4 regions of the Pantoea sp. CFCC18179 genome follow, and region 2 is predicted to be linked to each of the others. Evidence: predicted binding sites of a transcription regulator. Region 2 holds the regulator's gene; each other region holds the start of a gene.

Region 1 (8,187 bases), on a different contig from region 2:
CGCTGGCCAAGCGTTGACGCGGTGCGAGGCGATCAACGGTGAGATCTTTCATGCCATCCGGCACCCAAATATTCATGACGGAAGCTGTACCGAGCTGTTCGCCAAAATAGGCAGAAATGCGGCGGCTGGCTTTGCAGTGATCGATCCAGAATTGACGAATGCCTTTGTCAGCATGGGAAAGCGTAAAGCCATCCGCGCTCAGTGGGTGCGAGAAACAGCTTGGGTTGAAGTCGAGGCCCAGCTTTTGGCTTTTGGCCCATTCCACCCAATTACTAAAGTGTTTAGGCTCAATCGCATCACGATCTACCGGTTTATCGCTCTCCAGATAGATCGCATGAAGATTGAGGCGCTTGGCGCCGGGAATCAGCGACATCGCTTTTTCAACGTCGGCACGCAGCTCATCGGCATTGCGGGCGCGCCCCGGATAATTGCCGGTGGCTTGAATGCCGCCAGTCAGTTCACCGTTCGGGTTCTCAAAACCGCGAACATCGTCGCCTTGCCAGCAGTGCATTGATACTGGAATGCCATCCAGTTGCGCCATTACCTGTTCCACATCTACGCCAATTGCCGCGTAGCGTTGTTTAGCCAGTTCAAAGGCCTGTTCAATCAGCTTAGTCATATGCAAGTTCCTTAGCAGGTTGGCACAGCGCAACAAAGCGAGCCTGATTGGCTGCAAAAGCGCTGTTATTCAGCGGTTCAAATTTTTCGAGTGGGAAGTTTTGGCTAATGCAGCGGCGCAGGTCGCTGACGTCACGCAGTTCGCACAGGGCAATTAATTGGCAACCAACGTTGCCCAGCGTTGACGCTTCAATCGGCCCGGCTAATACCGGCAGTTGGCACGCATCCGCACAGAGTTGGTTAAGTAGCGGGTTTTGGCTACCGCCGCCGACCACGTGGAGTTGGCGCAGCGGTGCGGCACGCAATTCACCCAACTCAGCTATCACCTGGCGATACAGCATTGCCAGGCTGTCAAAAATGGTGCGAGCCAGTGCGGCAGGTGTTTGTGGCACCGGCATATTTTGTTCAGCGCAGGCATTTTGAATCTCCTGCACCATGCTGTTTGGATTAATGAAACGTTGGTGATTGGGGTAAATCAGTGACCGACAGGCAGGTTCTTGTGCGGCATCCGCAATCAAGCGACAGAGGTCGGTTATTTGCAGCTCGCTGCAAACGCGTTGTAACAGCCATAAACCCATGATGTTTTTCAGCACGCGATAGCCTTCCGCGCCGCCTTCATTGGTGATGTTGGCGTTCAGGGCGGAGGTACTCACGCAGGGCTGTAAGCTCTCAATGCCGATCAATGACCAGGTTCCGGAGCTAAGATACGCCGCATCGTCCTGCATTAATGGCGTTGCCAGTACCGCGCTGGCGGTGTCATGTGTCGCGACGGCTACCACCGGAATTTGTTGACCCCGTGGGCTGGTCCAGTAACCGACGGTGTTACCCGGTGCGCTGGTTTTCCCAAACCACTTGGCAGGAATGCCCGCCCAAGCCAGCAAATCAGCATCCCAATCACCGCTGTGAATATTGAGCAATTGCGTCGTGGTTGCGTTGGTGTATTCCCAGTTCATCTGCCCGGTTAAACGAAAGTGCAGATAGTCCGGAATCATCAGTGCATGCTGCACTTGCTGCTGCCAGTCAGGTTGTTGCTGATGCAACGCCCGCAGTTGATACAGAGTGTTGATTGAAAGAAACTGGATGCCGGTGCGTTGATAAATCGCTTCTTTACCCAGATCATGAATGGCCTGCTCCATCACGCCTTCCGTGCGTTTGTCGCGATAACTCACCGCTTCACCGACGCGCTCACCGTTGGCATCCAAAAGCACCAGATCAACGCCCCAGGTATCGATGCCAATGCTGTCCGGCACAATCCCTTCATCATCTAACTGAGCCAGACCCAAGCGAATTTCCTGCTCTAAACGATCGAGGTCCCAGCAATCATAGTCAGCACGTTGTACGCGCTGATTGATGAAGCGGCGAACTTCACGCAGGCTGATCTGCTGACCTGCTGAATTCCACTGTGCGAGCATCACGCGCCCGCTGGATGCGCCTAAATCAATGGCAACAATGTTACGCATACTCATGGCGTTTTCTTCCTGTAATGTGATGACAACAGATTAGAAATCTCTGCGTTTTGCCACCTTCCCCTTACTGCCAGTGCGTAATAGTCACTGGCAGACTGACAAAGAAGTTCGTGAGAAAGCTCACATAACCACGCAAAGAGAGAGTTGTGAGCCTTGCCGCATTTCCATCATTCACTGCTGAGATCTTGAAAAATTAGCCATTTTCCTGCGCCACGCAGTTCAAAATTCAAGGTAAGGTGCAGTTCGCCTGCGTAGACTCGGCTGCGGTTGAGTTAATTAAGAGGCGAATTATGACCGTTTTACATAGCGCAGATTTCTTCCCGGAAGGGAATTACGCCATCGCCATAGAACCGCGCGTGCCGCAGCAGGCATTTCCGGAACACCATCATGATTTCCATGAAATTGTGCTGGTTGAGCAAGGTTCTGGCATTCATGTGTTTAACGGTCAGCCGCAGGCATTATCAGCGGGCTGCGTGTGTTTCATCCGCGATCATGATCGTCATCTCTATGAGCAAACAGAAAATTTATGCCTGACCAATGTGCTCTATCGTAGCCCGGCGGCGTTTCGTTTCTTATCTGGCTTGCAAGCGCTGTTGCCGAGCGAAAATGATGATGAATATGCGTCACACTGGCGGATTAATCACAAAGTGATGGCACAAGCACTGCATATCGTGACGCAGATGAAGCAGCAAGATAGCTGGTCGCTGGAGCGCCATGCTCATCAGGAGCAGCTGTTTTTGCAACTGTTGGTGCTGCTGCGCGAGGCGGCTCACAACGATCAATCGCAGGATCAGGAAGCCCGTTTACATCGGTTGCTTGACTGGTTGAATGAGCACTACAGTGAAGATATCGCGTGGGATGTGTTGGCCGACCGGTTCTCTTTGTCGCTACGGACGCTGCATCGTCAGATGAAGCAGCAAACCGGCAATACACCGCAACGTTATCTCAATCGGTTGCGCCTGTTACAGGCGCGGCATTTATTGCGTCATAGTGATATGCGCATTACGGACATCGCCTATCAGTGTGGGTTTGGTGATAGCAATCACTTCTCCACCCTGTTCCGGCGCGAATTTGGTTGCGCCCCGAGATCGGAGCGCCAGCAGATGCTATAACGGGAGCGTTTCCACATGTCGCTGATATTGACGCGCGAAGACTATTTTCCAGCCACCAATCTGCCGATTGCTGTGGCTGAGCGCATGCCGCAACCCTCCTTTCCGCCCCATCGTCATGAATTCAGTGAAATCGTCATCGTCTGGCGCGGCAATGGCCTACATGTTTTAAACGACCGCCCGTGGTTGATTACCTGTGGCGACGTTTTTTACATCAACGACCATGACTGCCACAGTTATGACAGCGTCAACGACTTAGCGCTGGATAACATTCTTTACTGCCGCGATCGTTTCCAACTGGGGTTGGATTGGCATCAGTTAATTCCTCCGCAGGAAGAACACTCACCGGCCTGCTGGCGATTGACGACACGCGGCATGGCATTGGCGCGGGGTGTGATCAGTCAGTTAGAGCGAGAAAGTCGTAAAAGTGATTCACTGTCGACCCAACTATCAGAAGCGTTATTTTTACAGTTGGCGTTGATTCTGCGGCGTCACGGATATGCTGCCGATCGGCCTTGGGCATTGCCCGAAGGCGAACAACTTGATCTGCTGATGTCGGCCTTGCAAGGAGCGATCAGTCGTCCCTTTGATTTAGCCGCGTTCTGCGAACAAAACCAACTAAGTGAACGTGCCTTAAAACAACTCTTTCGCCAGCAAACTGGGATGACAGTCGGGCACTATTTGCGTCAGTTGCAATTGTGTCAGGCGAAGTATTTGTTAAGAACGCAGGATTGTTTAATCAGTGAAGTGGCTGCACGTTGCGGTTTTGATGACAGTAACTACTTTTCTGTGGTGTTTACCCGTGAAACCGGTTTGACGCCGAGTGCATGGCGGCAGCGTTTTGTGCCGCAGCGTCTGGTTGTAACGGAAAAGGCAAAAGCCTGACGCACATTCTGCGTCAGGCTTTTGATCAGGCTGCCATACCTAATCCAACGATGTTGGCTGCAATGATAATCACCACACAACCCAGCGACAACACACGAACTGGACGCTGTCCCACGGCTTTCCACTCTTTCAGTACCAATCCAACCAAGCCGCCGCACAACACATACAAGCTCATGTGCAGCATCCAGCTGACGAAGTCATACTGCGCAGGGATTTTGGCGTGGCCCCAAGCGTAGAAGAAGAATTGCAGATACCACATGGTGCCGCCTAATACAGCAAACGCGATATTGGCGAGCAGCATTGGTTTGGCTACCGAGAAATCACGACGTACAGAGATATCGGTTTTTACACCTAAACGAATGAAGCAGTAAGCCAGGTTGACCAGCGCGCCGCCACCCATGATGACGACATAGCTTGGCAGTGCCACGTACAATGGATTGATTCCCAGATTGGCAGCGGCTTCGTGCATCGGTTTGGCCGCATCCATCGCAAATGACATCCCGGCTGAGAAGATGCCGCACAATACTGCCAGCACCAGCCCTTTTTTTAGGTTGAACTCTTCCGCATTAATCCCCAGCGCCCGCTCTTTCAACAGACCGGCACGCGACACAATCCCGACTCCAATTAACGCCACAAACACGCCAAGCAGCGTCATGCGGCCACCTGCTGAACTAAACAGTTCGACAAAGCGCCCTTGCAGCAACGGCGTCATCAAGGTTCCTACCACCAAGGTGATGCCAATGGCGATACCAATCCCCATCGACATGCCCAGATAGCGCATGGTTAAACCGTAATTAATGTTGCCAATGCCCCACATGGCACCAAACAAAAACACCGGTAACAGTTGAGAGAAGCTAAAACTGCCGTAATACGCCCAGAAGTTTGGCAGCAGCACCGCACTGACCGTCCATGGCAGAATCAACCAGGACATGATGCCGCCCACCGACCACATTGTTTCCCAAGACCACTTCTTCACCTGCTTAAATGGAGCATAAAAACAGGCGGCGCTGGCGGCACCCACCAGATGCCAGAAAATACCTGCAATGATGGCACTGTTCATTGTTATTCCTTCGTAAGGTTGAGGCCAACAGGAAACCGACGGTTTCCCGATTACCCGCAGTCTACGGTGGGGAGCTTTTCGTCAGCCTTTGAGTGACTGCCGGAAAATGGAGGTTGCTGGCAAAATTCGGTGGGTTGTCAACATAAGGATCACAAAATCGCATTTGCAGGTAATAAACGCACTAAGTCGGATAAGTAACTTATTATTCAGCATATTTCGGGAATATGTTGTGTCGATCAGCACAGTTTTTGCTTTGCTGCCAACTCTCCGCTTAACATGGCAGTCACACAAAGCCGCGCGCCAGGCTTTCCCCAATGGCAATTAATCCGTATAACGTTGGGAAAATCATCGGGACGAAGGATTGAGATGAATACCAAGAGATTGAGGCTGTTGCTGTCGCAATCGGTCAGTCGTGTGATGCTGGATGACATCCGCGCGATCGTGCCTGCGCAGGCGTTGAACGTGTTTATTAATGGATTAGATGAAGCCCATTACGCCACGTTGGATTGTGTGCAGAGCGAAGAGAACTGCGCGCTGCTGGCATCGGTGATTGTGGTGTGGCGTCAGTTAGGCCATGTGCACAGCATTCATTATCAGAAAGGTGAACATCTGCGTCAGGTTGACGACGCCACGCAATTCCAGTTGTTCAGTATGATGAAAACCCATCGCGCGATCGTTCAGCTCGCTTAACTTGCGGAATTATTATGAAAATCGGACTGCTGTTCCCCATTGCCATCATTATTGCTGGTGTCAGTTTCCTCGCGTGGTTTATCGCCAGCGGCGCGGCGATGCCGGGTTCTTGACAATTATTTAACCTTCCTGTTTCTGACACTAACCCGCTGAAAGCGCGGCATTTCGCCAGGAATGCTGCGTTGGTCGTGCTTTTCTTCCCATCCTTGCCACCAGTCGAACGTCATTGGCAGTGACAAAAAGGTGCTACACCTTGATCTGTTTCACTCTCCATTTCACACAAATTTAACGAAACCGATCGCGGAGACCCTGCACATGACAACACACCATCAACATTATATTAATGGCGCGTTTGTTGCCGATCAGAACGACAAATGGATAGAAGTGATCAATCCGGCAACTGAAGCACTGCTGTCACGCGTGCCTGAAGGACGTAAGCAGGACGCTGCTCAGGCGATTGCAGCTGCGGAAGTGGCGCAACCAGGCTGGGAAGCCTTACCAGCGGTTGAACGTGGCACTTGGCTGCGCAAAATTGCCGCTGGGATTCGCCAACGCGAGCCTGAACTGACCACGACAATCGTTGCTGAAGGCGGTAAAACTCAAGGTTTAGCGCAAACCGAAGTGTTATTCACCGCCGATTATCTTGAATATATGGCGGAGTGGGCACGCCGTTACGATGGCGAAATCATTAATAGCGACCGCCCTAACGAGAACATCTTCGTCTTTAAGAAAGCCATCGGCGTCACCACCGGTATTTTGCCGTGGAATTTCCCGTTCTTCCTGATTGCGCGTAAAGCCGCGCCAGCGTTGGTCACCGGCAATACCATCGTGATCAAACCCAGTGAACTAACCCCGAACAACGCGGCGATTTTCGCGCAAATCATCCATGACATCGGCCTGCCAAAAGGCGTGATCAACTTTGTTTACGGTTACGGATCAGAGATTGGTCAGGAGCTGGCGGGCAACCCGAAAGTGGGATTAGTCAGCTTAACCGGCAGCGTCAACGCCGGTATCGCCACCATGGAAGCGGCGGCGAAAAATGTTACCAAAGTGTCGCTGGAGCTAGGCGGAAAAGCGCCGGCCATTGTAATGGATGACGCCGATCTGGATCTGGCGGTGAAAGCCATCGTCAGTTCACGTGTTATCAATACTGGGCAAGTGTGTAACTGCGCCGAGCGCGTTTATGTGCAGGAAGGTATTTACGATCGTTTTATCAGCGCACTGACCACGGCGATGCAGCAAGTGAAGTTGGGTAATCCCGCGGAGCAGAACGATATTGATATGGGGCCGCTGATCACTGCCGCGGCGCTGGAACGCGTCGAGAAGAAAGTGGCGCAAGCGGTGTCTGACGGTGGCAAAGTGGTGTTAGGTGGCAAACGTGTCGGCAACAAAGGCTTCTATTTTGAGCCGACCATTATCACCGGCGTACGTCAGGATATGGAAATCATGCGCGAGGAAATTTTTGGCCCCGTGCTCCCGGTGATGACTTTCAAAACGTTGGATGAAGCCGTCACGCTAGCGAATGATTGCGAATACGGGCTGACGTCGTCGATTTATACCCAGAATCTGAATACCGCGATGATCGCTCTGCGTAAGCTGAAATTTGGCGAGACTTACATCAACCGAGAAAACTTTGAGGCGATGCAAGGTTTCCATGCCGGTTGGCGCAAATCGGGTATTGGTGGTGCTGATGGGCGTCACGGTTTAGAAGAGTTCCTGCAAACACACGTCGCGTATTTGCAGTTTTCATAACTAAGCAGACAGGTCGCCTTACCGGCGACCTGTTACTTTCTAGCCCAGACGTTTTTGACTGCGTAACAACGCCAAACCACTCAGCACTGACATCGCCATCAAATAATAGCCGGGGGCTAAACTGGTACCGGTCGCGCTAATTAGCAAGGTACAAATCAACGGTGCGAAGCCACCAAATACCGTGACCGCCACGTTATAGCTGATCGCCATGCCGCTAGCACGCGTGCCAATCGGGAACAGATCGGCCATCACTGAAGGCACCGTCGAGAAGTAGATCGACTTGAGCAGCGCCATCCAACACACCAGCAAAATCAGCGTGGTTGGCGTGGTGTGTTCGACCACCAGCTTAAAGGCTGGATAAATAGTGACGATCAGCAGCATCAATGAGCCCCACATCAACGGCACACGTCCTACGCGCTCCGCCCACAAACCCATAATCGGCGTCACCACCGTCAAAATCACGCCCGCCAACAAGGTTGCGGTAAACGCTACGCTACCGGACAAATGGAGATTTTTAGTGGCGTAGGTTGGCACGTAATTCAACATGTAGTTGACCGCCGTAGAGATCACCATCAGGCCAATCGCTAACAACATCAGCTCTTTCTGG
Region 2 (8,187 bases):
ATCAAAATCCCGGCGTACGTCCCGACACGCGCGCCAAAGTGCTGGCAGCGATCGACATTTGCGACTATCAACCCAACTTACTGGCGCGCCAGCTGCGCACTTCACAAAGTCACATGCTGCTGGTGCTGATCCCCGATATTACCAATCCGTTTTGCTCACGCGTGGTTCAGGGCATTGAAGCCGAGGCCGAAGCGCAGGGTTATCACATACTGCTGTGCAATTCCGGATCGCAGTTGCGGCGTGAAGCAGCCTACATCGCGCTGCTGACCGGAAAAGTGGTCGATGGGGTGATCACCATGGATGCTGCCGCCTGTTTGCAGGAATTAAAGGAGCTGATTGGCGATGCGCCTTGGGTGCAATGTGCTGAATACGATCCGGCTATCGCGGCATCCAGCGTGGCAATTGATAATAAAGAAGCGGCGTTTGAAACGATTCGTTATCTGGCGGAAAAAGGTCGCCGTCGCATCGCGCTGGTTAACTGCGATATGCGCTATCTCTATTCCCATCAACGCGAAGATGGTTATCGCGCCGCGCTGGAACAGTTGGAATTGAATTATGGCAGCGTGGCGTACGCGGAAAATGTCACCTGCGAAGCGGGCAGCGCAGCGTTGCGCGAATTGCTGATGCAGCCAGAACGGCCAGATGCGGTGTTTGCGGTTTCGGATGTGTTGGCGGTTGGCGTGATTCACGCGGCGTTAGAAGCCGGGTTGCGCGTACCTGAAGATTTGGCGGTGGTGGGATTCGATGGCATCAACTTTACTAGCAGCCTCAATCCCCCGCTCACCACCATTGAACAACCGATGAACCGCATGGGCGCGCGCAGCGTACAACTGTTGCTGCAACGCATCCGTCAGCCACTCTCACCGGTGGTGCATGAAGTGTTGCCGTGGAAGCGCGTCGAACGCGCTTCCAGCTAACTTAGTGCCAAATCAACAACACGCACGCGGCAGTCAGCAAGCCCATCGCCAGATTGAAGATCTTCCACGCACGTGGGCTACGCAGTAATCGGCCAATCAGCGAGCCGAAGCCCATCCAGATTACGCCAGACACCACATTGACCAGCGCCATGCCGATACTGATCGCCACCACCGAATGCAGATAACGTTCACCCGCCAGACTGAAGCTGGCAACCGCACCCAGCGCCATCAACCAGGCTTTAGGGTTAATCAGTTGCAGCAATCCACCTTGCCAGAACGGCATTTGCTTGACCGTGACATCATCGGTTTCCAGCTTTTCATACTCGGCGGTGGCGATTTTCCACGCCAGCCACAGCAGATAAAGGCTACCGGCAATCTTCAGTACCAAGTGCAGTGAAGGATAAAGCAGGATCAACCCGCCGATGCCAAATGCCACCATCAGCAACATGACTTGCATGCCAATCATGATACCAATGAGCAGCGGAATGGTGCGCAGGAAGCCAAAATTAGCACCAGAGGCGGTAAGTAACATATTATTGGGACCTGGCGTGATGGCCGCGACCCAAAGAAAGCCTAACATTGACAAAAAAAGACTCAGTTCCATGTATATTCGGGTGCTCCTCACCCAGTAAAGCGAACAACCCATCGAAGCTATCAGCGACTTATGCATCAGACAAGCCTTTACCCAAGCTATTTTAATCGCCCAAATGGCGAGCGCTTTAAACCACTGCGCGGATTCAGTAACGCGCACTTGCAAACGCTGCTGCCGCGCATTCTGCGGCGGCGCGTCACTTTACGTCCGCATTGGCAGCGCCTTGACCTGCCCGATGGGGATTTTGTCGACTTAGCGTGGAGTGAAGATCCGGCGCAAGCGCGTCACAAACCGCGCATGGTGCTGTTTCATGGCCTGGAAGGCAGCTTCCGCAGTCCCTACGCGCACGGTTTGATGCAAGCATGTCAGGCGCGTGGCTGGCTGGCGGTGATGATGCACTTTCGCGGCTGCGGCGGTGAACCGAATCGCCTCAATCGCATTTATCACTCCGGCGAAACTGAAGACGCCACCTACTTCCTCAGTTGGCTGCAACGCGAATGGGGCACGGTGCCAACCGCGGCCGTCGGCGTGTCACTCGGCGGCAATATGCTGGCGTGTTTGTTGGGGCAACAAGGCAACGATGCACTGCTGGATGCGGCGATGGTCATCTCTGCCCCGCTGGCGTTAGAACCGTGCAGCGGCAAGTTGGATGTCGGCTTCTCGCGCTTCTATCAATACTATTTGCTCACGCAGTTGAAAAAGAACGCCACGCGCAAGTTGCAGGCCTGGCCCGGTACCTTACCGGTCGATCTCGATCAACTGCGTGCGTTTCGTCGTTTACGTGAATTTGATGATGCGGTTACCGCCCGCGCGCACGGTTTCGTCGATGCCAACGACTATTATCAACGTGCCAGCGCCATGCCGTTTTTAACCGGCGTACGTAAACCGTTGCTGCTCATCCATGCGCAGGACGATCCCTTTATGACCGACGCCGTGATTCCGCAGCCGCATCAATTGTCAGCCTCAACGCAATATCAACTGACCCAGCAAGGTGGCCACGTCGGCTTTGTTGGCGGCACGTTGCTGAAACCGCAAATGTGGCTGGAACAACGCGTGCCGGATTGGCTCTCTACCTATTTGGATGTGTAATTGTGATTATTCCCTGGCAGCAGCTTGAAGCGGAAACGCTGGAAAACCTGATTGAAACCTTCGTGCTGCGTGAAGGCACAGATTACGGCGAACAGGAACGCAGCCTGTCACAGAAAGTCGCCGATGTGCGCCGCCAACTTGAGCGCGGCGAGGTAGTGCTGGTATGGTCGGAGCTGCACGAATCCATCAATATCATGCCGAAGAGTGAATTTCGCGGCTAATGCGCCGCGCGGCAATTCGTGGTAACAATGCTCATCGCCGGACTTCACAGGGAGCTCTGTTATGTCAGCCAGGCATCCAATTATTGCGGTTACCGGTTCCAGCGGTGCCGGAACCACCACCACCAGCCTTGCCTTCCGTAAGATTTTCCAGCAGTTAAATCTGCATGCCGCGGAAGTGGAAGGCGACAGTTTCCATCGCTATACGCGTCCAGAAATGGACATGGCGATCCGCAAAGCGCGCGATCTCGGGCGCCACATCAGTTATTTCGGCCCGGAAGCCAATGACTTTGGTTTGCTGGAGCAGACGTTCAAGCATTACGGCCAAACTGGACTGGGCGAATCGCGCAAGTATTTGCACACCTACGATGAAGCCGTACCGTGGAATCAGGTGCCGGGCACCTTTACGCCGTGGCAACCGCTGCCGGAAAACACCGATGTGCTGTTTTATGAAGGTTTGCACGGCGGCGTGGTGACGCAGCCACACAACGTGGCGGAACATGTAGATCTACTTGTTGGCGTGGTGCCAATTGTTAACCTTGAGTGGATTCAAAAGCTGGTGCGCGACACCAGCGAACGTGGACATTCGCGGGAAGCGGTGATGGATTCAGTGGTGCGTTCGATGGAGGATTACATCAACTTCATCACGCCGCAATTCTCGCGTACTCACATCAACTTCCAGCGTGTGCCAACGGTGGATACCTCAAACCCGTTTGCCGCGCGTGAAATTCCGTCGCTCGACGAAAGCTTTGTGGTGATTCATTTCCGTGGATTGGAAGGGATTGCGTTCCCTTATCTGCTGGCGATGATTCAGGGATCGTTTATCTCCCACATCAACACTTTGGTGGTGCCGGGCGGAAAAATGGGCCTGGCGATGGAGTTGATTATGTTGCCGCTGGTGCAGCGCCTGATTGAAGGCAAGCGAATTGAGTGAGTGCAGTGATTATGTAGCGGCGCAATTTATTGCGTTATGTTGACCTTTTACCATCAACTGAACGCGATAAATCGCGCCGCTACAATCGAGCTAAAGCTCAATCACTTCATAGCTGTGGGTGATTTCAACGCCTTTGCCCAGCATAATAGCCACCGAACAATATTTTTCCGCTGACAGATCAACTGCGCGCGCCACCGCTTTATCGCTCAACGCTTTGCCGCTGACAATAAAATGCAGGTTAATGTGCGTAAAAATACGTGGCGCTTCTTCACGACGTTCAGAGGTGAGTTTCACTTCGCAATCGGCGACATCGCTACGCCCTTTTTGCAGAATCGACACCACGTCAATCGCGCTACAGCCGCCGGCTGCCATCAACACCATCTCCATTGGACTTGGCGCTTTATCACCGGAATTACCGTCCATTAATACCTGATGGCCGGATGAGGATTCTCCGAGAAAGGTAAGCCCTTCCACCCATTTCACTCGTGCCTGCATTATTCTTTCTCCTGAAGCGGCGGTTTTGCCGTCAGAGTACGCTTTCACATGACAAACGGCAATCCAGAGAAATCCCCCTTCTGCTGAAGCGAGACAACACAAGACAGCTCGCAAAAGCTGTGCTACAAACAGTGCTGAAAATATTTTCGTCCTAACCGACGAAGGCGGGAAGAATCAAAAGCGTAGCTTAAGAGTCACCCCGGAATAAATTTTCCTTCATTAGGAAACGCTCGACGATTAAACCGCCTGACAGGGAAAAATGCCCCCTGTATTTTTGGGCACGATTACAACAGAGGATAATAGCGAATGGTTCTCGGCAAACCGCAAACAGACCCTACACTCGAATGGTTCCTGTCCCATTGCCATATTCACAAATATCCGTCAAAAAGCACGCTCATCCATCAGGGTGAGAAAGCGGAAACGCTGTACTACATCGTGAAAGGTTCCGTAGCGGTACTGATTAAAGATGAAGAAGGCAAAGAGATGATTCTCTCCTACCTTAATCAGGGAGATTTCATCGGCGAACTCGGTCTTTTCGAAGAAGGCCAGGAACGCAGTGCTTGGGTACGTGCGAAGTCTGCCTGCGAAGTGGCTGAAATTTCATACAAAAAATTCCGTCAGCTGATTCAGGTAAACCCGGATATTTTAATGCGACTGTCGTCGCAAATGGCGCGTCGTCTGCAAGTGACATCTGAAAAAGTGGGCAACCTTGCCTTCCTCGATGTGACCGGACGTATCGCGCAAACGCTGCTTAATCTGGCTAAACAGCCAGATGCGATGACTCACCCAGACGGAATGCAGATTAAAATCACCCGTCAGGAGATTGGTCAGATCGTGGGCTGCTCACGCGAAACCGTGGGTCGTATCCTGAAAATGCTGGAAGATCAGAATCTGATCTCCGCACACGGTAAAACCATCGTCGTTTACGGCACCCGCTAATTCCTTCTCACCCACGGCGTGATGGCAACATCGCGCCGTTTCTATTTGCGATGAGCTGATGTGGCGCCGAATCATCTATCATCCTGAAGTTAACTATGCGCTGCGGCAAACGCTGGTGCTGTGCCTGCCTGTGGCTCTCGGTTGGCTGTTTGGCGATCTGCAAAAAGGGCTGTTGTTCTCTTTAGTGCCGGCCTGCTGCAACATGGCGGGGTTAGATACGCCGCACAAACGCTTCTTCAAACGCTTGATTGTGGGTGGTTCGCTGTTCGCCACCGGCAGTTTCCTGATTCCGTACCTCACCGATTATCACGTGCCGTTGCCGCTGATTTTATTGGTGTTGCCGCTACTGATTGGCGTCACCGGTGAAATCAGCCCGCTGCATGGCCGCTTACTGCCAGCCACCTTGATTGCCGCCATCTTTTCGCTAAGCCTGGTAGGACGCATGCCGATTTGGGTGCCGCCGCTGCTCTATATTGGCGGCACATTGTGGTACGGCTTGTTCAACTGGTTCTGGTTTTGGCTGTGGAAAGAGCAGCCGATGCGCGAATCGCTCAGTTTGCTGTATCGCGAGCTGGCGGATTATTGCGATGCCAAATACACCTTGCTGACGCAGTTAACCGATCCGGAAAAAGCGCTGCCGCCGCTGCTGGCACGTCAACAAAAGGCGGTTGATCTGATTACCGTCTGTTATCAGCAGATGCACATGCTGTCGGCCAGCCGCGATAACAGCCACAAACGTCTGACGCGCGCCTTCCAGGTGGCGCTGGATTTGCAGGAACACATCTCAGTTAGCCTGCACCAGCCGGAAGAAGTGCAGAAACTGGTTGAGCAGAGTCACGCCGAAGCGGTGATTCGCTGGAACGCCAAAATCATCTCAGCGCGGCTGCGGGTGCTCGCCGATGCCATTCTTTATCACCAGTTGCCGGATCGCTTTCACATGGAGAAGCAGCTGGGTGCGCTGGAGAAAATCGCCCGCCAGCATCCGGATAATCCGGTCGGCAACTTCTGTCTGTACCACTTCAGCCGCATCGCTCGCGTGCTGCGTACCCAAAAGCCGCTCTACACGCGTGACTTAATGGCCGATCGCCAACGCCGCTTGCCGCTGCTGCCAGCGCTGCGCAGCTATCTTTCCTTCAAATCATCGGCGTTACGTACCGCCGGTCGTTTCGCCGTGATGTTGATGTTTGGCAGCGCGCTGGCGCTGTTCTTCAACATCCCCAAACCTTACTGGATTCTGATGACCATTATGTTCGTCAGCCAGAATGGCTACAGCGCCACGCGCGTGCGCATTCAGCACCGCGCACTGGGCACCTTTGCCGGTTTGCTGATCGCCGCAGCTTCTTTACGGCTGGAAGTGCCGGAATCGCTCACGCTGCTGTTTATGCTGGTGATTACGCTGGCGAGCTATTTGGTGACGCGCAAATATTACGGTTGGTCGATGATTGGCTTTACCGTCACTGCGGTGTATTCGCTGCAATTGCTGTCGCTGAATGGCGCGCAGTTCTTGTTACCGCGCATGATGGATACCTTGATGGGATGCCTGATTGCCTTCGCCGGGATGATTTGGCTGTGGCCGCAATGGCAAAGCGGCTTGCTACGTAACAATGCGCACGATGCGTTGGAGGCTTATCAGGACGCGCTGCGCTTGCTGCTCGGCCCGGAGCAATCGCCGGAGAAGTTGGCGTATCAACGCATGCGCGTCAATCAAGCGCACAACGCGCTGTTTAACTCGCTCAATCAAGCCTCCAGCGAACCCGGCTTCAATCTGCAATATCTGAAAGATATGCGCATGTGGGTAACGCACAGCCAATTTATCGTTGAGCATATCAATGCGATGACCATTCTGGCGCGTGAACACACTATGCTGACGTCCAAGTTGGCGGAACGTTATCTGCAATCCTGTGAAATCGCGCTGCAACGCTGTCAGCAACGGCTGGCGTACGATGGGCCAGGCAATGACAGCAATATTCTGGAAGCGCCGGAGAATCTGAATGAAGGGCCGGTGACGATTGTCGAACAGCATGTGAAGCGGATTTTGCAGCACCTCAACGTGATGCACACCATCTCTTCTTTGGCGTGGAGCCAGCGACCGCATCATGGCCGCTGGCTTAAGGTGTTGCGTCCGAAAGCGGATTAAGCGGCTAACACTTTCTCAATCGCGGTGGCGAAACGCGTCATGCCTTCGGCGATGTCAGTGGGTTCAATCACCAGCGACGGCACAAAACGAATCACGTCGGTGCCCGCAGTCAAAATCATCAGCCCTTCTGCCGCTGAAGCGTTGAGAATGTCACGCGCTTTACTGGCGAACTGCGGTTTCAGCGCGGCACCAATCAGCAGACCTTTACCGCGGATCTCGCTGAAGATGTCGAACTTGCTGTCGATGGCTTGCAGCGCTTCAACGAACTGCTGGCGACGCGCATCCACGCCGTCCAACACTTCCGGCGTATTGATAATGTCGAGTGCGGTTTCCGCAATCGCACACGCCAGCGGGTTGCCGCCGTAAGTGGTGCCATGCACGCCCGGCGCCATCACCGAGGCAATTTCGTTGGTGGTCAACATCGCGCTCACCGGGAAACCGCCGCCCAACGCTTTCGCGGTGGTGATGATGTCGGGTTTGATGCCGTAATGTTCATAGGCAAACAGCTTGCCGCTACGTCCCATGCCGCTCTGCACTTCATCCAACACCAGCAGCGCATTATGTTCATCACACAGCGCGCGCAAACCTTGCATAAATTCCGCCGTCGCGGGCATCACGCCGCCTTCGCCCTGAATCGGCTCGACCACGATGGCGCAGGTATGATCGTCAATCACGGCTTTAACCGCATCAAGATCGTTGAACGGCACATGCACGATATCCGCCGGTTTCGGCCCAAAGCCATCGGAATATTTTGGCTGCCCGCCAACCGACACGGTGAACAGCGTGCGGCCGTGGAAGGCGTTATGGAAAGCGATGATTTTGCTTTTGAACGGGCTGTGCTTTTTGCAGGCGTAATAACGAGCCAG
Region 3 (8,187 bases), on a different contig from region 2:
ATGATCGCTTTGGTGCTGGCAAAGTCAGTTCGAGAATTGGCCTTTCGTCTCCTGCATTTTTATATAACGCTGAAACGCAATTAGATCAGGAAATCGCCGATGAACATGCTAAACAACCGGTGCATTGTGTACTCGTCGACGAAAGCCAGTTCTTGACGCGTGAACAGGTTAAAGCGTTATCGGATGTCGTCGATAATCTTGATATTCCGGTTCTCTGTTATGGCTTACGTACCGATTTTCGTGGTGAGCTATTTGTTGGCAGTCAATATTTGCTGGCTTGGGCTGACAAGCTGGTTGAACTTAAAACCATCTGCCATTGTGGACGCAAAGCGAGCATGGTTTTGCGACTGGATGCGAGCGGCAAGCCCTTCAGTGAAGGTGAACAAGTGGTTATTGGCGGAAACGAACGTTATATTTCGGTGTGTCGCAAACATTATAAACAAGCGATAGACGAAGGTTCGTTGAAAGCGATATATGGATCACAGCCTCCTCAGGTCTAGCTCTCTAGCCGCATGAAAAAACCCGCCGAAGCGGGTTTTTTCATTAGCGTTATTTAAACTTTTTTCGCTTTTTTCTCAACTTTCAGCTCAGCTTTACTCTCCACAACTTTCTCATCAAGCGACTCTGAGAATTCACGGCCGTAGAAGGTATCCAGCATAATTTGTTTCAGTTCAGCAATCAGCGGATAACGTGGGTTGGCGCCAGTACATTGGTCATCAAATGCATCCTCAGCCAATTTGTCGACTTTAGCGAGGAAATCAGCTTCCTGTACGCCAGCTTCACGGATTGAGGTTGGGATCCCCAGTTGGGTTTTCATCTCTTCCAACCATGCCAGCAATTTCTCAATTTTCTGAGCTGTACGGTCACCAGCAGCTGACAGACCCAAATGGTCGGCAATCTCAGCGTAACGACGACGTGCCTGTGGGCGATCGTACTGGCTGAAAGCCGTCTGCTTAGTTGGGTTATCATTCGCGTTATAACGGATAACGTTCGAAATCAGCAGGGCATTAGCTAAACCGTGTGGAATGTGGAACTCAGATCCCAGTTTGTGCGCCATTGAGTGGCAAACACCCAAGAAGGCGTTTGCAAACGCGATACCTGCGATGGTTGCAGCATTGTGAACACGTTCGCGGGCTACAGGATTCTTAGCGCCATCACGATAGCTCGCCGGCAGGTTCTCTTTCAGCAGTTTCAGTGCTTGCAGTGCCTGACCATCAGAATACTCGTTCGCTAATACTGAAACGTAAGCTTCAAGTGAGTGGGTTACTGCATCCAGGCCACCAAATGCACACAGTGAACGTGGCATATCCATCACCAGGTTAGCATCAACAATCGCCATATCTGGAGTGAGCGCGTAATCCGCCAATGGATATTTTTGACCGGTTGCGTCATCGGTTACCACGGCAAACGGCGTAACTTCAGAACCAGTACCGGAAGTGGTGGTGATGGCAACCATGCGCGCCTTCACACCCATTTTCGGGAATTTGTAGATACGTTTACGAATATCCATGAAGCGCAGGGCCAACTCTTCGAAATGCGTTTCCGGATGTTCATACATTACCCACATGATTTTCGCTGCATCCATCGGTGAACCACCGCCAAGAGCGATGATTACGTCAGGTTTGAAGCTGTTCATCTGCTCTGCACCTTTACGCACGATGCTGAGCGTTGGGTCGGCTTCAACTTCAAAGAACACCTCAGTTTCGATACCGTGCGATTTGAGTACGCGAGTTACCTGGTCGGCATAACCGTTGTTAAACAGGAAGCGGTCAGTCACGATGAAGGCGCGTTTTGCACCGTCAGTTGCCACTTCTTCCAGCGCGATTGGTAGTGAGCCACGGCGGAAGTAAATAGACTTCGGAAGTTTATGCCACAACATATTTTCAGCTCGCTTGGCCACGGTTTTCTTGTTGATGAGATGTTTAGGTCCCACGTTTTCAGAAATGGAGTTACCACCCCATGAACCACAGCCCAGCGTCAGAGACGGAGCCAGCTTGAAGTTATACAGGTCGCCGATACCACCTTGTGAAGCAGGGGTGTTGATCAGGATACGCGCGGTCTTCATCTTGTCGCCAAAGTAATGCACGCGCTCAATTTGGTTGTCCTGATCGGTGTAGAGGCAAGAGGTATGGCCGATACCGCCCATCGTCACCAGTTTCTCCGCTTTATCTACTGCGTCGTGGTAATCCTTCGCACGATACATGGCTAAAGTTGGAGACAATTTCTCATGGGCAAACGGTTCTGATTCATCAACCAACTTCACTTCACCAATCAAAATCTTGGTGGTGGCTGGCACGCTGATTCCCGCCAGCTCAGCAATTTTGGTTGCGGGTTGTCCGACGATTGCCGCGTTCAGAGCACCATTTTTTAAGATGATATCCTGAATAGCTTTGAGCTCTTTGCCTTGCAGCATGTAGCCGCCGTGGCTGGCGAAGCGTTCGCGCACCGCGTCGTAAGCTGAATCCACAACTATTACGGATTGCTCTGAAGCACAAATTACGCCGTTATCGAAGGTTTTTGACATCAGGATGGAAGCGACTGCACGTTTAATATCAGCGGTTTCATCGATAACCACTGGGGTGTTGCCTGCACCCACACCAATCGCTGGTTTACCAGAGCTGTATGCTGCTTTCACCATGCCTGGTCCGCCGGTTGCAAGGATCAAGTTGATATCTGGGTGATGCATCAATTGGTTTGACAGCTCAACAGAAGGGACATCAATCCAGCCGATAATATCTTTCGGTGCACCTGCAGCAATGGCGGCTTGCAGTACGATATCAGCCGCTTTATTGGTTGCATCTTTGGCGCGTGGATGTGGAGAGAAGATGATGCCGTTACGCGTTTTCAGGCTGATTAACGCTTTAAAGATTGCAGTTGAAGTTGGGTTGGTGGTTGGAACGATACCGCAAATCAGGCCAATCGGCTCAGCGATGGTGATGGTACCGAAAGTGTCGTCGGTCGCGAGAATACCGCAGGTTTTTTCATCTTTATAGGCGTTGTAAATGTATTCAGAGGCGAAGTGGTTTTTGATCACTTTGTCTTCAACAATACCCATACCGGATTCTGCGACAGCCATTTTGGCGAGTGGAATACGGGCGTCTGCAGCGGCGAGGGCGGCAGCGCGGAAAATAGCATCAACTTGTTCCTGACTAAAATTAGCGTACTCACGCTGTGCCTTTTTAACACGTTCAACCAGTGCATTTAGTTCGGCAACATTAGTAACGGCCATAGTGCTCTCCTGAAGGAAGTTAAACTCTTTTAGTAAACAAGCCTGAGTCCAGAAGTATAGTCGCGCTATGCTTATATATTGGTCAGGTTAGCCATGATTTGCGTTTGCTTACTAAAAGGGTTTCCTGGTCAAGATGCTTAATGCTCAGAAGTGGTTTCGATGCGGTAAGATTACCCCTGATGGGGTAGGTGAATTTTGATGCAGATCAATTTAAATCCAAGCTGACACCATTCAGCACCAACTTTTGCAAGTAAAGTTAGCAAGGTGTGCCACGCAATCAGCACGCTTCAGCTTCATCGCGATAACGGGGAATTAACAGTAGTTGAATGAACTGGTTATTATTGTTTTTAGTAGCATAAATTTCTGCGCAACCCTCTGGTTTTATGCCCGGCTTATGCACTACATTAAGCGCGATTTTATCCTGAACCTTCCCGGAGCCCATTTTGAATCCTGTATTACTTGACCTTTCCGGCTACATTAAATTTTTTGTCGGTCTATTTGCTCTGGTTAATCCGGTAGGCATCATCCCTGTATTTATCAGCATGACCAGTTACCAGGGTGTGGTTGAGCGCAACAAAACCAACCTGACGGCGAATCTGGCCGTTGCGATTATTCTCTGGACATCCTTATTTTTGGGTGATGGCATTCTGCACGTGTTTGGTATCTCAATCGATTCATTCCGGATTGCCGGCGGCATTCTGGTGGTGACTATTGCCATGTCGATGATCAGTGGGAAGCTGGGTGAAGATAAGCAGAATAAGCAGGAGAAATCAGAAAGCGCGATCCGAGAAAGTATTGGCGTGGTGCCGTTAGCTTTGCCGCTGATGGCGGGACCGGGTGCCATCAGTTCCACCATTGTGTGGAGCACCCGCTATCATAGTTGGCAAAATCTGCTTGGTTTTAGTCTTGCGATTGCCATTTTTGCGTTTTGTTGTTGGCTGCTGTTCCGTGCTGCACCGTTAATGGTTCGCGTGTTGGGCCAAACTGGCATCAACGTTATTACCCGAATTATGGGCTTATTGTTGATGGCATTAGGCATCGAATTTATCGTTACTGGGATGAAATCAATTTTCCCTGGTTTATTGAATTAAATGCCGGTTATTTTTCCACGCGACTTAATGTTGTGAACCAAATTGGTGCAATATGGTTTTTTATTGCACCGATATGATGCTTTAATTCATGCTGCTTAACTCACTTCTTCAACCATCACTTTTACTACTTACCTAATTTCACTCAGTATCAATTTCACAGAAGATTGTGATGATAGTCACAGTTAATTGCTCTGCATAATTTTTATTAGTTAGCATTACAGAACGCTTAGTATCGTATTTAATAACGAATAATGCGGTGTAGGCATTTCTTTATAGCTTAATGAGTAAATGTTATGAGTTTTAAAAGATTAAGGCTAAAACATCGACAAATACTGGTAAAATGTCAATTTAATCAATATATTACGAGATAATTCACATTGATAATTAACACTTTTCCTGTTCAGGCGAACGTGATAAAAGAGAATCCGCTAACATTTTTGTAGTTTAGCTTTGGCGTGCGGGCATTTGTTCTGATAATTTTCGGCACATCGCAAATTTTTTAACTGATAGTGACAAATGTGTACGCTTCTTGCTTACAGGCTATCGGGCTTATGATTAAGGTTGATATTTGTTGATGAAATGCATGGTAGCGAAAATAACGGCATGTTCAGCGCTGGCTTTATGCCTCACGGGAATGTTGGCTCAAAGCCAGGCAGCGCAAGTTCCAGCAGGTACGCCATTATCAGATGCACAACGCATTGTGATAAATAACGGTAGTGAAGTGGCCACGTTAGATCCGCACAAAGCCGAAGGTGTTCCAGAATCAAATGTCATGCGTAATCTGCTTGAAGGGCTGGTTGAAACCGACAATAACGGTCAAGTAGTGCCGGGTGTTGCAGAGAAGTGGCAGAGTGAGGAGAGCCGCATTTGGACCTTCACCCTGCGCGATAATGCGCGCTGGAGCAACGGCAAGCCCGTTACCGCGAATGATTTTGTCTACAGTTGGCAACGCCTGGCTAATCCAAAAACCGCCTCACCTTACGCCAGTTATTTGCAGGCGGCTCATGTTGCCAATATTGATGCGGTGATGTCGGGCAAAGCAACTCTCAATCAACTCGGCGTTAAAGCGCTCGACGATCGTCACCTGCAAGTCACTCTCTCTGAGCCTGTTCCCTATTTTGTTGCGATGCTGGCACACAGTGCCATGAAACCAGTTTATCGCCCGGCGATTGAGCAATGGGGCGAGCAATGGACGCAACCACAACATTATGTGGGCAATGGTGCGTATACCTTGTCTGAATGGGTGGTGAACGAAAAGCTTGTGCTGAAGCGTAATCCTAATTATTGGGACAATGCGCATACCGTTATTGAAGAGGGCGTGTTTTTACCGCTCTCATCGGAAAATAGCGACGTTAACCGTTATCGCAGCGGCGGCACTGATATGACCAACAGCGCTGTACCGCCGGAGATGTTTAAAAAGTTACAACAGGATCTTGGCGATGAAGTGAAAGTCAGCCCGCTGTTATGTACTTTCTACTATGAAATCAATAACAAAAAAGCACCGTTTACCGATGTTCGTGTGCGCACGGCACTGAAGCTAACGCTTGATCGCGATATCATTGCGCAAAAAATCATGGGGCAGGGGCAAATACCTGCGTATGGTTTAACGCCGCCGTTTATCCACGGTATCACACTCTCTCCGCCAGCCTGGTCGCAACAAACACAAGCCGAACGCAATGCGAGCGCTAAACAGCTGCTGGTTGAGGCCGGTTTTAATCAACAAAACCCACTGCGTTTCACTCTGCTGTATAACACTTCGGAACAGAACAAACGGCAGGCGATTGCCGCGGCGTCGATGTGGCAAAAGAATCTTGGTGCGGTGGTGACACTGCAAAATCAGGAGTGGAAAACGTTGCTGGAAACGCGTCATCAAGCGCAATACGACGTAGTTCGAGCAACGTGGTGCGCCGACTATAACGAGCCATCGACTTTCCTGAATATGTTATTGAGCGGTTCTTCCACCAACACCGCATTTTATCAAAGCCCAGCTTTCGATCAGCTCATGCAGAAAACGTTGAATGTAGCGGATGAGGCGCAGCGCGCTTCCCTTTATCAGCAAGCTGAAGCGCAACTTGATAAAGATTCGGCAATTATCCCGGTGTATTACCGGGTTAGCGTTCGGCTGGTCAAACCTTGGGTGGGCGGTTTTACCGGTAAAGACCCGCAAGATATGCTGGGATTGCAATACTATTACATAAAGAAACATTGAGTAATGTGGTGATCCGGCGCTACAGTCGGGCGGCACATTACCGTGGTAAACCCTGAAGGGTGATGAGGGTCTCTGTTCAGACAGGCAGAGATCACCTGGCAACAGGGTACGCCAGGCGAGCAATCGACCTGGTAAAGATAATAAAACTGGAGCGTAATAATGAACAACATCACGAAAAAAAGCCTGATTGCTGCGGGCGTATTAGCAGCAATCGGCGCGCTGGCAGGGAATGCCGCGCTGGCCGCAACGGTACCAGCAGGCGTTGAATTGGCAGCAAAACAGGAGTTGGTGCGCGGTAACGGCGACGAAGTTCAGTCGCTGGACCCACATAAAATTGAAGGTGTTCCTGAAGACAACATCGCGCGTGATCTGTATGAAGGTTTGATCACCAGCGACAGCGATGGCAAACCGGTCCCGGGTGTGGCGGAAAGCTGGGAAAACAAAGATTTCAAAGTCTGGACTTTCCACCTGCGTAAAAATGCCAAATGGTCTAACGGCGAGCCGGTAACCGCACAAGATTTCGTCTACAGCTGGCAGCGTTTGGTGGATCCGAAAACGGCATCACCTTACGCCAGCTATCCGCAATACGGCCATATCGTCAATGTTGATGACATCATCGCAGGCAAAAAACCAACTTCCGAGCTGGGCGTAAAAGCCATCGACGATCACACGTTGGAAGTGACGCTGAGCGAGCCTGTTCCGTATTTCTACAAATTGCTGATCAACTCAGTGATGTCGCCGGTATACAAACCGGCGATCGATAAATTTGGCGATCAGTGGACGCAGCCGCAGAACTGGGTTGGGAACGGCGCATTCAAGCTCGAATCACACGTGATTAACGAGCGCGTTACCTTAGTGCGTAACCCAGAATATTGGGATAACGAGCACACCGTGCTGAACAAAGTGACCTTCCTGCCAATCAACTCAGAAGTCAGCGACGTGAATCGTTACTTCTCAGAAAATGGCAGCGATATCACCTACAACAACATGCCAATAGAGCTGTTTAAAAAATTACAGCGTGATAACGGCAAAGAGCTGATGGTTAAGCCATACCTCTGCACCTACTACTACGAAATCAACAACCAGAAAGCGCCATTCACCGATCCACGCGTCCGTACCGCGCTGAAACTCGGTCTGGATCGCGACATCATGGTGAACAAGGTTCTGGCGCAAGGTCAGCAACCGGCTTACAGCTTCACACCGCCAGCCACCGATGGCATGGAATTGTTGCCGCCGGATTGGTTCAAATGGGATCAGAACAAGCGTAACGAAGAAGCGAAAAAACTGCTGGCGGAAGCCGGTTATACCGCAGATAAGCCGCTGACTTTCAACCTGCTGTACAACACTTCCGATCTGCACAAGAAATTGGCCATCGCCGCCTCTTCGATCTGGAAGAAAAACATTGGTGTGAACATCAAGCTGGAAAACCAGGAGTGGAAAACCTTCCTGGATACTCGCCATCAGGGCAACTTTGACGTGTCACGCGCCGCATGGTGCGCGGACTACAACGAACCAACGTCGTTCCTGAATATCATGTTGTCTGACAGCAGCAGTAACACCTCGCACTACAAGAGCGCAGACTTCGATAAAGTGATTCACGATGCCGTTAAAGCCGCAGACGATAAAGCACGCGTAGCGGATTATCAGAAAGCTGAGCA
Region 4 (8,187 bases), on a different contig from region 2:
GTCTAGCAGCTCCCGGAAGATATTCTTTATTGAGTACAGCAACCCTTATGCCAACCTGACGTTTTTTTATCGGGATACACAATTCCTATGGTTACTCTGCTCGTACAAAAAGTCTCGTCTTACATTTAACTGTAGAAGGCATTCAGAAAATCTGCAGCCACTTTTCTCCTTATTTAGCGATATATCAATAACAAAGTCTCATAAGCACGGAGGCATTAAACCTAAGCATAGCGGCCTTTACGTCGCCTCAGATAATTCCGCCGGCCAGTAAGAACAGCATCATTAAACGTTAACCGATGGCTAAAATTTGGTTAGACTCTGCGTGTGATTGTTATATTAATGGACTGATTAAATTGTGAACCAATTCAAACTTAAAGCGCTTGCTCTGGCTATTCCTTGTTATTTTGCGGCGTTCGGCACTCATGCAGAACCCTTATCTCTCGGTGCATCGGTCATTTATGCAGAGTCACCTTATCGTGGTGGACAGGACCGTTACATTCCGGTTCCTGTCATTAATTATGAAGGCGAAAACTTCTGGTTCCGCAGCCTACAGGGCGGCTATTACCTGTGGAAAGATCCGCAGAATCAGCTGTCGCTGACGGTACTGGGATCGCCACAGCAGTACGATCCTAAAGACAATGATTTGGGCGACATGAAAGGGTTGGATAAGCGCCGTATGACGCTGATGGCCGGCGCCAACTACCGCCATGTTGCTGATTGGGGCATTGTGCGCACTGCGCTGCTCGGTGACGTATTGAATAACAGCAACGGCATGTTGTGGGACATCACTTATTTGTATCGCTTTGATTTCGGTGCCTTCAGCTTAACGCCAGGCATCGGCGCATTGTGGAACAGCGCCAATCAAAACCGCTATTACTACGGCGTTTCTTCCCATGAAAGCGCGCGTACCGGCATAGCCGAGTATCATCCTGATGATAGCTGGTCACCGTATGTTGAGATGAACGCCAGTTACCAAATCAGTGATAGCTGGAATGCCAGCCTTTCGGGTCGTTACACTCAGTTCGCCAGCGAGATCAAAGACAGTCCGATGGTCGACAAAAGCGGCCAGTTCACATTATGGACCGGTGTCAGTTACACCTTCTAATAATGAAATTCAACGCCTCGCAATGAGGCGTTTTTATTACATTGCACCAATAGCGCGCCCCATAATGAAGCGGAAGGAGGAGTGATGAAGACCATTACATTTCATGGTGAAGACGCATTACCGGCAATCGGTCAGGGCACCTGGTACATGGGCGAAAATGCTGCTCTGCGTAATCAGGAAGTGACGGCATTACAGGCGGGATTGGATCTTGGATTAAAAGTGATTGATACGGCCGAAATGTACGCTGAAGGTGGCGCTGAACAGATCGTTGGTGAAGCGCTACGCGGACGCCGCGATCAAGCCTGGCTAGTGTCGAAAGTTTATCCGTGGAACGCCGGTGAAATTGACGCAGTTGAAGCGTGTGAACGCAGTTTACGTCGTCTGCAAACCGATTATCTCGATCTCTATTTGTTGCACTGGCGCGGTAATGTGCCGTTGGAAGAGACGATTCGCGCCATGGAGTCTTTGCAGCAGCAAGGCAAAATCCGCTATTGGGGCGTATCCAATTTTGATCGCGACGATATGCTGGAATTGTGGAATGAACCGGGTGGTAACGCGTGTTTAGCCAATCAAGTGCTTTACCATTTGGCTTCGCGCGGGATTGAATATGATCTGCTGCCTGAATGCCAGCAACGCGCAACACCAATCATGGCGTATTGCCCGTTAGCGCAAGCTGGACGCCTGCGTCAGTCGCTTTTTAAAGACGCAAATTTGCAGCAGATTGCACAACAGAAGGGCATTAACGTGGCGCAGTTAATGCTGGCTTGGGCGATTCGACAACAAGGTGTGTTGGCTATTCCGAAAGCAAGCAGCATCGCGCATGTACAACAAAATGCCGCGGCATTGAACATCCAACTCGCAGATCATGAACTCGCCATCATTGATCGTGCATTTCCTGCAGCGCAGCACAAAACGGCGCTGGATGTGGTTTAGCGACGCCGCAGCGTCGCTGTAATATCACTTATTGACGACGCGTAGTGTGGTTCCCAAACGTGCTGGGGATTCGCCGGCACTTTTCAGCGGCTTGCTAATACGCGCGGTTTCCACGCAAACCATGGTTTTGTAACCTTCGTTGGCCATATCCGCCATGCTGCATGATAATTCTGGACCTGGGTTCCACGTGACAACGTCACTTTGATAATGGTGGTAAACCTCGATTTGACGTTTCCCCGCTTTATCATGAATCACGCTGCAATCATCCGCTGCGGTATGCACACGATCGACACGGTTCGGGTAAATTTGCTTGCCGTCAGAAGACGTACCAATTTCGTTATTATTGACCTTATCGATGTAGCTATTACCCAATCCGCTCACTTCAACTTGCGCGATATCCGCGATCTGGAAGTAGGTGTGCAATGCGGCGGTAGCTTCATAATCACCATAAGCTTCTAATTCAATCTCACAATGCTCGGCGATGCGGAAACGGGCGAGCAGGGTGAAATCGTGTGGCCAGAGCTTCTTAGTTTGTGCGTTGCTTTCTAACGTGAAAGTCAGCATTACCGCATCTTCATTTTCATCATGCGCGGATAACGTCCATGGCAAATTGCGAGCAAAACCATGAGCAGGCTCGCCAGCAGGGCCAAACCACGGCCAGCAAATCGGCACGCCGCCACGAATCGCTTTACCTGAAGTAAATGGCGTTTTCTCACTGAGCCAGATAACTGGCTGCTGTCCGCTGGGTTGCCAGGACAGCAAATGTGCGCCTTGCAGCGCAATCGCCGCGCGCACCTTAGGATGGCTGATCACCACAATCGGTAAATCGCCCAATTGGCGCTGTGACAAATACGGGGTGATTTGGTTTACTACCGGCAGAGTATAGAGCGTATCTTGCATTGTCAGACCTTCTCATCATCCAGTCGAAAAAAAAGGGGCGACCGAAGTCACCCCTTGTCTGTTCACAGGTTAGCTTACTTAGAAGCAACCAGTGCAATCAGGTCCAGAACCTTGTGTGAGTAACCTGTTTCGTTATCGTACCAGGAAACCAGTTTCACAAAGTTGTCGTTCAGGGCGATACCGGCTTTAGCATCGAATACTGAAGTCAGGGTTTCGCCATTGAAATCGGTAGAAACCACGTCGTCTTCGATGTAACCCAGAACGCCTTTCATTTTGCCTTCTGACTCAGCTTTGATCACTGCACAAATTTCTTTGTAAGTGGCTGGTTTTTCCAGACGTACAGTCAGGTCAACAACAGAAACGTTTGGAGTTGGCACGCGGAACGCCATACCAGTCAGTTTACCGTTCAGCTCTGGCAGAACCACGCCTACAGCTTTCGCTGCGCCGGTAGAAGATGGGATGATGTTCTGAGCTGCGCCACGACCGCCGCGCCAGTCTTTGTGAGACGGGCCATCAACAGTTTTCTGCGTAGCGGTAGTTGCGTGAACGGTGGTCATCAGGCCTTCAACGATACCGAAGTTGTCGTTGATAACTTTAGCCAGCGGTGCCAAGCAGTTAGTGGTGCAAGACGCGTTAGAAACGATGTCCTGGCCTTCATATTTGTCGAAGTTTGCACCACGAACAAACATTGGGGTCGCATCTTTAGATGGACCAGTCAGAACCACTTTCTTCGCGCCAGCGGTGATGTGTTTACGTGCAGTTTCGTCGGTCAGGAAGATACCGGTTGCTTCAGCAACAACGTCAACACCCACTTCGTCCCACTTCAGGTTAGCCGGGTCTTTCTCAGCGGTAACACGGATTTTCTTACCGTTAACAATCAGTGCACCGTCTTTAACTTCTACAGTGCCGTCAAAGCGACCGTGAGTAGAGTCATACTTCAGCATGTAAGCCATGTAATCGGCGTCGAGCAGATCGTTGATCGCGACGATTTCGATGTCAGAACGCTGCTGTGCAGCACGGAAAACGATGCGACCGATACGGCCAAAACCGTTGATACCTACTTTGATAGTCATATATTCCACCAGCTATTTGTTAGTGAATAAAAGGTTGGCTGTAAAATTACAAAAACCTTACCAGGCGTCAAGCGGAATCGTGTCAATTGTTGCGACAGGTCAATTCCAACACCAGGAATAATTCGTTGCGCAACCGCTTGCGCAGCACCCTTATTGCGCGCCTATGTTACGCCGAATGCGGGCTAAAAAGGGATGAGATTTGCAAAGGGTGATCAACGTCACAAAATCGCGCTGTGGATGATCAGCCGAAAGCGTTAGCACGAAAAAAGACCCGATAAATGTTGATCGTTTGTTAGAATACTAGTCGATTTTTTCAGAATGACACTCCGGAACTCAAAATGGCTAAAGACACCGCACCCGAGGCAAAAATTGCGCAGCTTTCCGAAATGCAGCGCTATGTAACTCAGCATCGTGGAACGGAACCTCCGTTTTCTGGCGCTTTACTGCATAACAAGCAGGATGGGATTTATCACTGCCTGGTTTGCAATTCTCCGCTGTTCCTCTCCGAAACCAAATACGATTCCGGCTGCGGCTGGCCAAGCTTCTATCAACCTTTCAATGACGAAGCGATTCGCTATCTGGAAGATGATTCGCATGGCATGCATCGTGTTGAAATTCGTTGCGGTAATTGTGATGCGCATTTGGGGCATGTGTTCCCGGATGGCCCGCAGCCCAGCGGTGAACGTTATTGCGTGAACTCAGCCTCGTTGAATTTCACTGACGAGCAGGGCAACCAGCAAGAGGGTTGAGCATGAAACAAGAATTGGAAGCGATGCTAGCAGCGATGACGCCAGAAGTGTACGAGCGGTTAGCGACGGCGGTTGAAATCGGAAAATGGCCAGATGGCGTCGCGCTAACGCAAGAGCAAAAGGACAATTGCCTGCAACTGGTGATGCTGTGGCAAGCGCGTCACAACGACGATCCGCAACATATGTCCATCGGCAAAGGTGGCGATATGGTGACTAAATCGAAGAAACAACTCAAAGAAGAGTTCGGTATCGAGCCGGATGTCACGCGGATTAACTTGCATTGAGCAGTAAAAAGGCTGGTTCTCACCAGCCTTTTTTCAGATTAATACCGCACCTTGCGCAGCCATCTGCTTGAACGCCGTTTCACTGTCATCGGGATTGAGATTCACGCCGCGGCAGCCTTCTTTAACTACCTCAACGTTGTAACCCAATTCCAGCGCATCCAGTACGCTGTATTTAACGCAGTAATCGGTGGCAATCCCTAACATCACTAAATCGCTGATGCCGCGCTCACGCAGCCAGCTATCGAGTTCAGTCTTACGGCGATGACCGTTGTCAAAGAACGCGCTGTAGCTATCAACCTCTGCATCGCCGCCCTTGTGGAACACGGCGTCAATCAAGCTGCGATCGAGGTCGGGATGGAAATCCGCGCCCAAAGAGTTTTCAATGCCATGATCAGGCCACCAGATTTGCGCCAAGCCGTTGAGCTCGCCCAGCGTATACACCGGTTCGCCAGAGATTGAAGCAAAGCTGCCGTGGTTGGCGGGATGCCAATCTTGCAAGGCCACCACACATTCACCCCGGTCGCGGAACGCACGCGCATAACGATTTGCTACCGCGACCGTTTGGTCACCATCACGCACCGCCATTGGGCCGCCGGGGCAAAAATCGTTCTGAATATCGATAATTATCAATGCCCGCTTCATTACTTTCGCTCCGTATCAATCTTCAGTCAGTTCGCCGCGTAAATTCTGCTGCATTTTGGCACGAATTTCGGCGCTGGTGAGGTTCTGGCTCAACAAAAAGTGGAGTTTTGTTAACGTCGCCTCAACCGTCAGGTCAAAACCGCTGACCACGCCAGCGTGTTCCAGCGCATTACCGGTGGCGTAGCCACCCATATTCACTTTGCCTGACATGCATTGCGTCAGATTCACTACCACGATGCCGCGCTCGCTGGCGTCGTGTAGTTCGGCCAGAAATTCAGCATTTTGCGGCGCGTTACCCACACCATATGAACGCAGAATCAGGGCTTTCACCGGTTGACGCAGGAAGTTGCGTACCACGTCGGCGGAAATGCCTGGATAAATGGTCACCACACCAATCGGCTGCGGGGTAATTGGATGCACAATCAGTTCACCTTGGCCTTGCGGTGCAGGCGGCGTATTCAGGCGACGAATATGAATGCCGGCTTCCAGCAGTGGAGACAAGTTCGGCGAAGCGAAAGCATTGAAGCCATCGGCATGCGCTTTGGTGGTGCGGTTGCCGCGGAATAGCGTGTTGTTAAAGAACAGTGCCACTTCGTTAATCGGATAATTCGCCGCGACATACAGCGAGTTCAACAGATTCTGTTGGCCATCGGAGCGCAATTCCGCCAATGGAATTTGTGAGCCGGTGACAATCACCGGTTTGGCAAGATTTTCCAGCATGAATGACAGCGCTGACGCGGTGAACGCCATGGTGTCGGTGCCGTGCAGAATGACAAAGCCGTCGTACAGGTGATAGTTCTGCTGGATATCATTCGCAATCGATTGCCAATCCTGCGGCGTCATATCCGAAGAATCCATTAGCGGCTGATATTCGTGAATAGTAAAAGCGGGCATTTCAGGCCGATGGAATTCTGGCATGTTCGCCAGCTGCTGCTGTAAATGACCAGAAACCGGAATGTAGCCCTGCGACGAGCGCTGCATCCCGATGGTGCCGCCTGTGTAGGCTACATAGATATTTTTCTTTTGCATGGAGAAACTCAGACTTGCCTTAAAACGCGCAGTATAAGTGGATTGCGAACGAAAAGCAGCCCGACCAGCGGCCGGGCTGTAAAGATTAGCGTACGTTGCCGCAGTTGAGGCAGAAAGCGTAGCGGTTTTGCGGATCGTTAAGGTTATTGAGCAGTCCAGGTTGCTGTTTAACTGCGCTCATGACATCCAACATTGGCGCTGGCAACCAAACTTTCAGTGCTGCGGGCAATACCGCTTGCGCTGATGCGTTCATCTGGTTCAGCAACAAATCAATCACGCCTGGATCATCTTGATACCAACTCAGTTGCGGCTTATCGACTTTCGCCAATTCTGCGGCTTTCGCCACCGCATCGTCAAAGTCACCCAACGCATCGACCAAACCGTTGGCTTTCGCATCGCTGCCGGTCCAAACGTGACCTTGCGCGATGGCATTGATTTGCTCAGGCGTTTTATGGCGCGAGGCTGCAACCAAGCCAACAAAGTTGCGATAGCCATTTTCGATGGTCATCTGCATTAATTGTTGCACTTCAGTTGGTAAAGCTTTGGTGGTCGCCACATCCGCCAATGGCGAGGTGGCGACGCCATCGGTGTGCACACCAATGCTGCTCAGGCTATTTTCGACCGTGTTAATCACGCCAAAGATACCGATGGAACCGGTCAAGGTGCTTGGAGCGGCAACAATGTAGTCGGCTGGCGTTGAAATCCAGTAACCGCCGGATGCTGTCATTCCGCCCATGGAAACCACCACCGGTTTGCCCGCATCATGCGCCGCCGCCAGTTCCTCGCGAATCGCTTCCGAAGCTGTCACGCTGCCGCCTGGGCTGTTCACGCGCAGTACAATGGCTTTGATTTTAGGATCGAGGCGCGCATCACGAATCTGCGCGGCAGTGGTATCGCCGCCGACATTTCCGGCGCTCTCTTCACCATCCATAATCGCACCGCTGGCGAGGATCACCGCGATGTTACCGTCCTGACTTTGCGGCGGCTGCTTAACGGTGTAATCGTAAATGCTGACGTTACGATAATCGTTATTCGCTTTATCCCAGCCAAAGGTTTTCACCAATTCCTGATCGGCTGCGGCGCGGGTATCCAGCACATCCACCAATTTATTATTCAGCGCGTATTTGGCGGTATCGCCGTCAACGGCCTGCAATCCGCTGATCACACCAGCCGCGCCAGGGAACAGTTGATCGGCGGTGATCTGACGATTGGCTGCAACCGTGCTCAGGTAGTTCTGCCAAAGCTGTCCAACCCAACGACTATCGGCATCGCGTGCTTCTGGCGACATATCATCACGCAGGAACGGCTCAACCGCGGATTTATAAGTACCAACACGGAAGACGTGCGAGTTGACTTTGAGCTTATCCAGCAGGGATTTGTAGTAAAGGCCGTTGGTGGCGAAGCCGTGTAGGTCGACAGTGCCTTGTGGCGACAGGTAGACCTTGTTGGCATAGCTGGCGATGTAGTACTGC

The links. The regulator CRP, encoded in region 2, controls carbon source genes, mostly activating them, when cyclic AMP is high. The targets are predictions, from matches to a motif close to ATGTGANNNNNNTCACAT.
Region 1: rhaB (rhamnulokinase) is a predicted target of CRP. The motif match lies at 2,229-2,246, and genes of this name have one in related genera.
Region 3: adhE (bifunctional acetaldehyde-CoA/alcohol dehydrogenase) is a predicted target of CRP. The motif match lies at 3,423-3,440, and genes of this name have one in related genera.
Region 4: msrB (peptide-methionine (R)-S-oxide reductase MsrB) is a predicted target of CRP. The motif match lies at 4,218-4,235, and genes of this name have one in related genera.

Annotation. Positions count from the first base shown of each region.
Region 1 covers NZ_JBNBPM010000001.1:42,833-51,019, forward strand. Annotated here, with positions in the region: gene ACPUC7_RS00215 (L-rhamnose isomerase) at 1-619, opposite strand, end outside; gene rhaB (rhamnulokinase) at 612-2,084, opposite strand; gene rhaS (HTH-type transcriptional activator RhaS) at 2,375-3,196, shown strand; gene rhaR (HTH-type transcriptional activator RhaR) at 3,212-4,078, shown strand; gene rhaT (L-rhamnose/proton symporter RhaT) at 4,104-5,138, opposite strand; gene ACPUC7_RS00240 (hypothetical protein) at 5,505-5,828, shown strand; gene ACPUC7_RS00245 (YoaK family small membrane protein) at 5,843-5,941, shown strand; gene aldA (aldehyde dehydrogenase) at 6,144-7,580, shown strand; gene ACPUC7_RS00255 (MFS transporter) at 7,620-8,187, opposite strand, start outside.
Region 2 covers NZ_JBNBPM010000019.1:64,140-72,326, reverse strand. Annotated here, with positions in the region: gene ACPUC7_RS22760 (LacI family DNA-binding transcriptional regulator) at 1-917, shown strand, start outside; gene ACPUC7_RS22755 (LysE family translocator) at 919-1,521, opposite strand; gene ACPUC7_RS22750 (hydrolase) at 1,582-2,598, shown strand; gene ACPUC7_RS22745 (YheU family protein) at 2,601-2,819, shown strand; gene ACPUC7_RS22740 (phosphoribulokinase) at 2,881-3,750, shown strand; gene ACPUC7_RS22735 (OsmC family protein) at 3,841-4,245, opposite strand; gene crp (cAMP-activated global transcriptional regulator CRP) at 4,552-5,184, shown strand; gene ACPUC7_RS22725 (YccS/YhfK family putative transporter) at 5,243-7,321, shown strand; gene argD (bifunctional acetylornithine/succinyldiaminopimelate transaminase) at 7,318-8,187, opposite strand, start outside.
Region 3 covers NZ_JBNBPM010000001.1:171,344-179,530, reverse strand. Annotated here, with positions in the region: gene tdk (thymidine kinase) at 1-500, shown strand, start outside; gene adhE (bifunctional acetaldehyde-CoA/alcohol dehydrogenase) at 554-3,229, opposite strand; gene ACPUC7_RS00820 (YchE family NAAT transporter) at 3,673-4,320, shown strand; gene ACPUC7_RS00815 (ABC transporter substrate-binding protein) at 4,895-6,529, shown strand; gene oppA (oligopeptide ABC transporter substrate-binding protein OppA) at 6,689-8,187, shown strand, end outside.
Region 4 covers NZ_JBNBPM010000001.1:193,492-201,678, reverse strand. Annotated here, with positions in the region: gene ACPUC7_RS00950 (MipA/OmpV family protein) at 356-1,105, shown strand; gene ACPUC7_RS00945 (aldo/keto reductase) at 1,187-2,038, shown strand; gene ACPUC7_RS00940 (D-hexose-6-phosphate mutarotase) at 2,063-2,938, opposite strand; gene gapA (glyceraldehyde-3-phosphate dehydrogenase) at 3,013-4,011, opposite strand; gene msrB (peptide-methionine (R)-S-oxide reductase MsrB) at 4,350-4,760, shown strand; gene ACPUC7_RS00925 (YeaC family protein) at 4,763-5,044, shown strand; gene pncA (bifunctional nicotinamidase/pyrazinamidase) at 5,078-5,686, opposite strand; gene ansA (asparaginase) at 5,702-6,715, opposite strand; gene sppA (signal peptide peptidase SppA) at 6,801-8,187, opposite strand, start outside.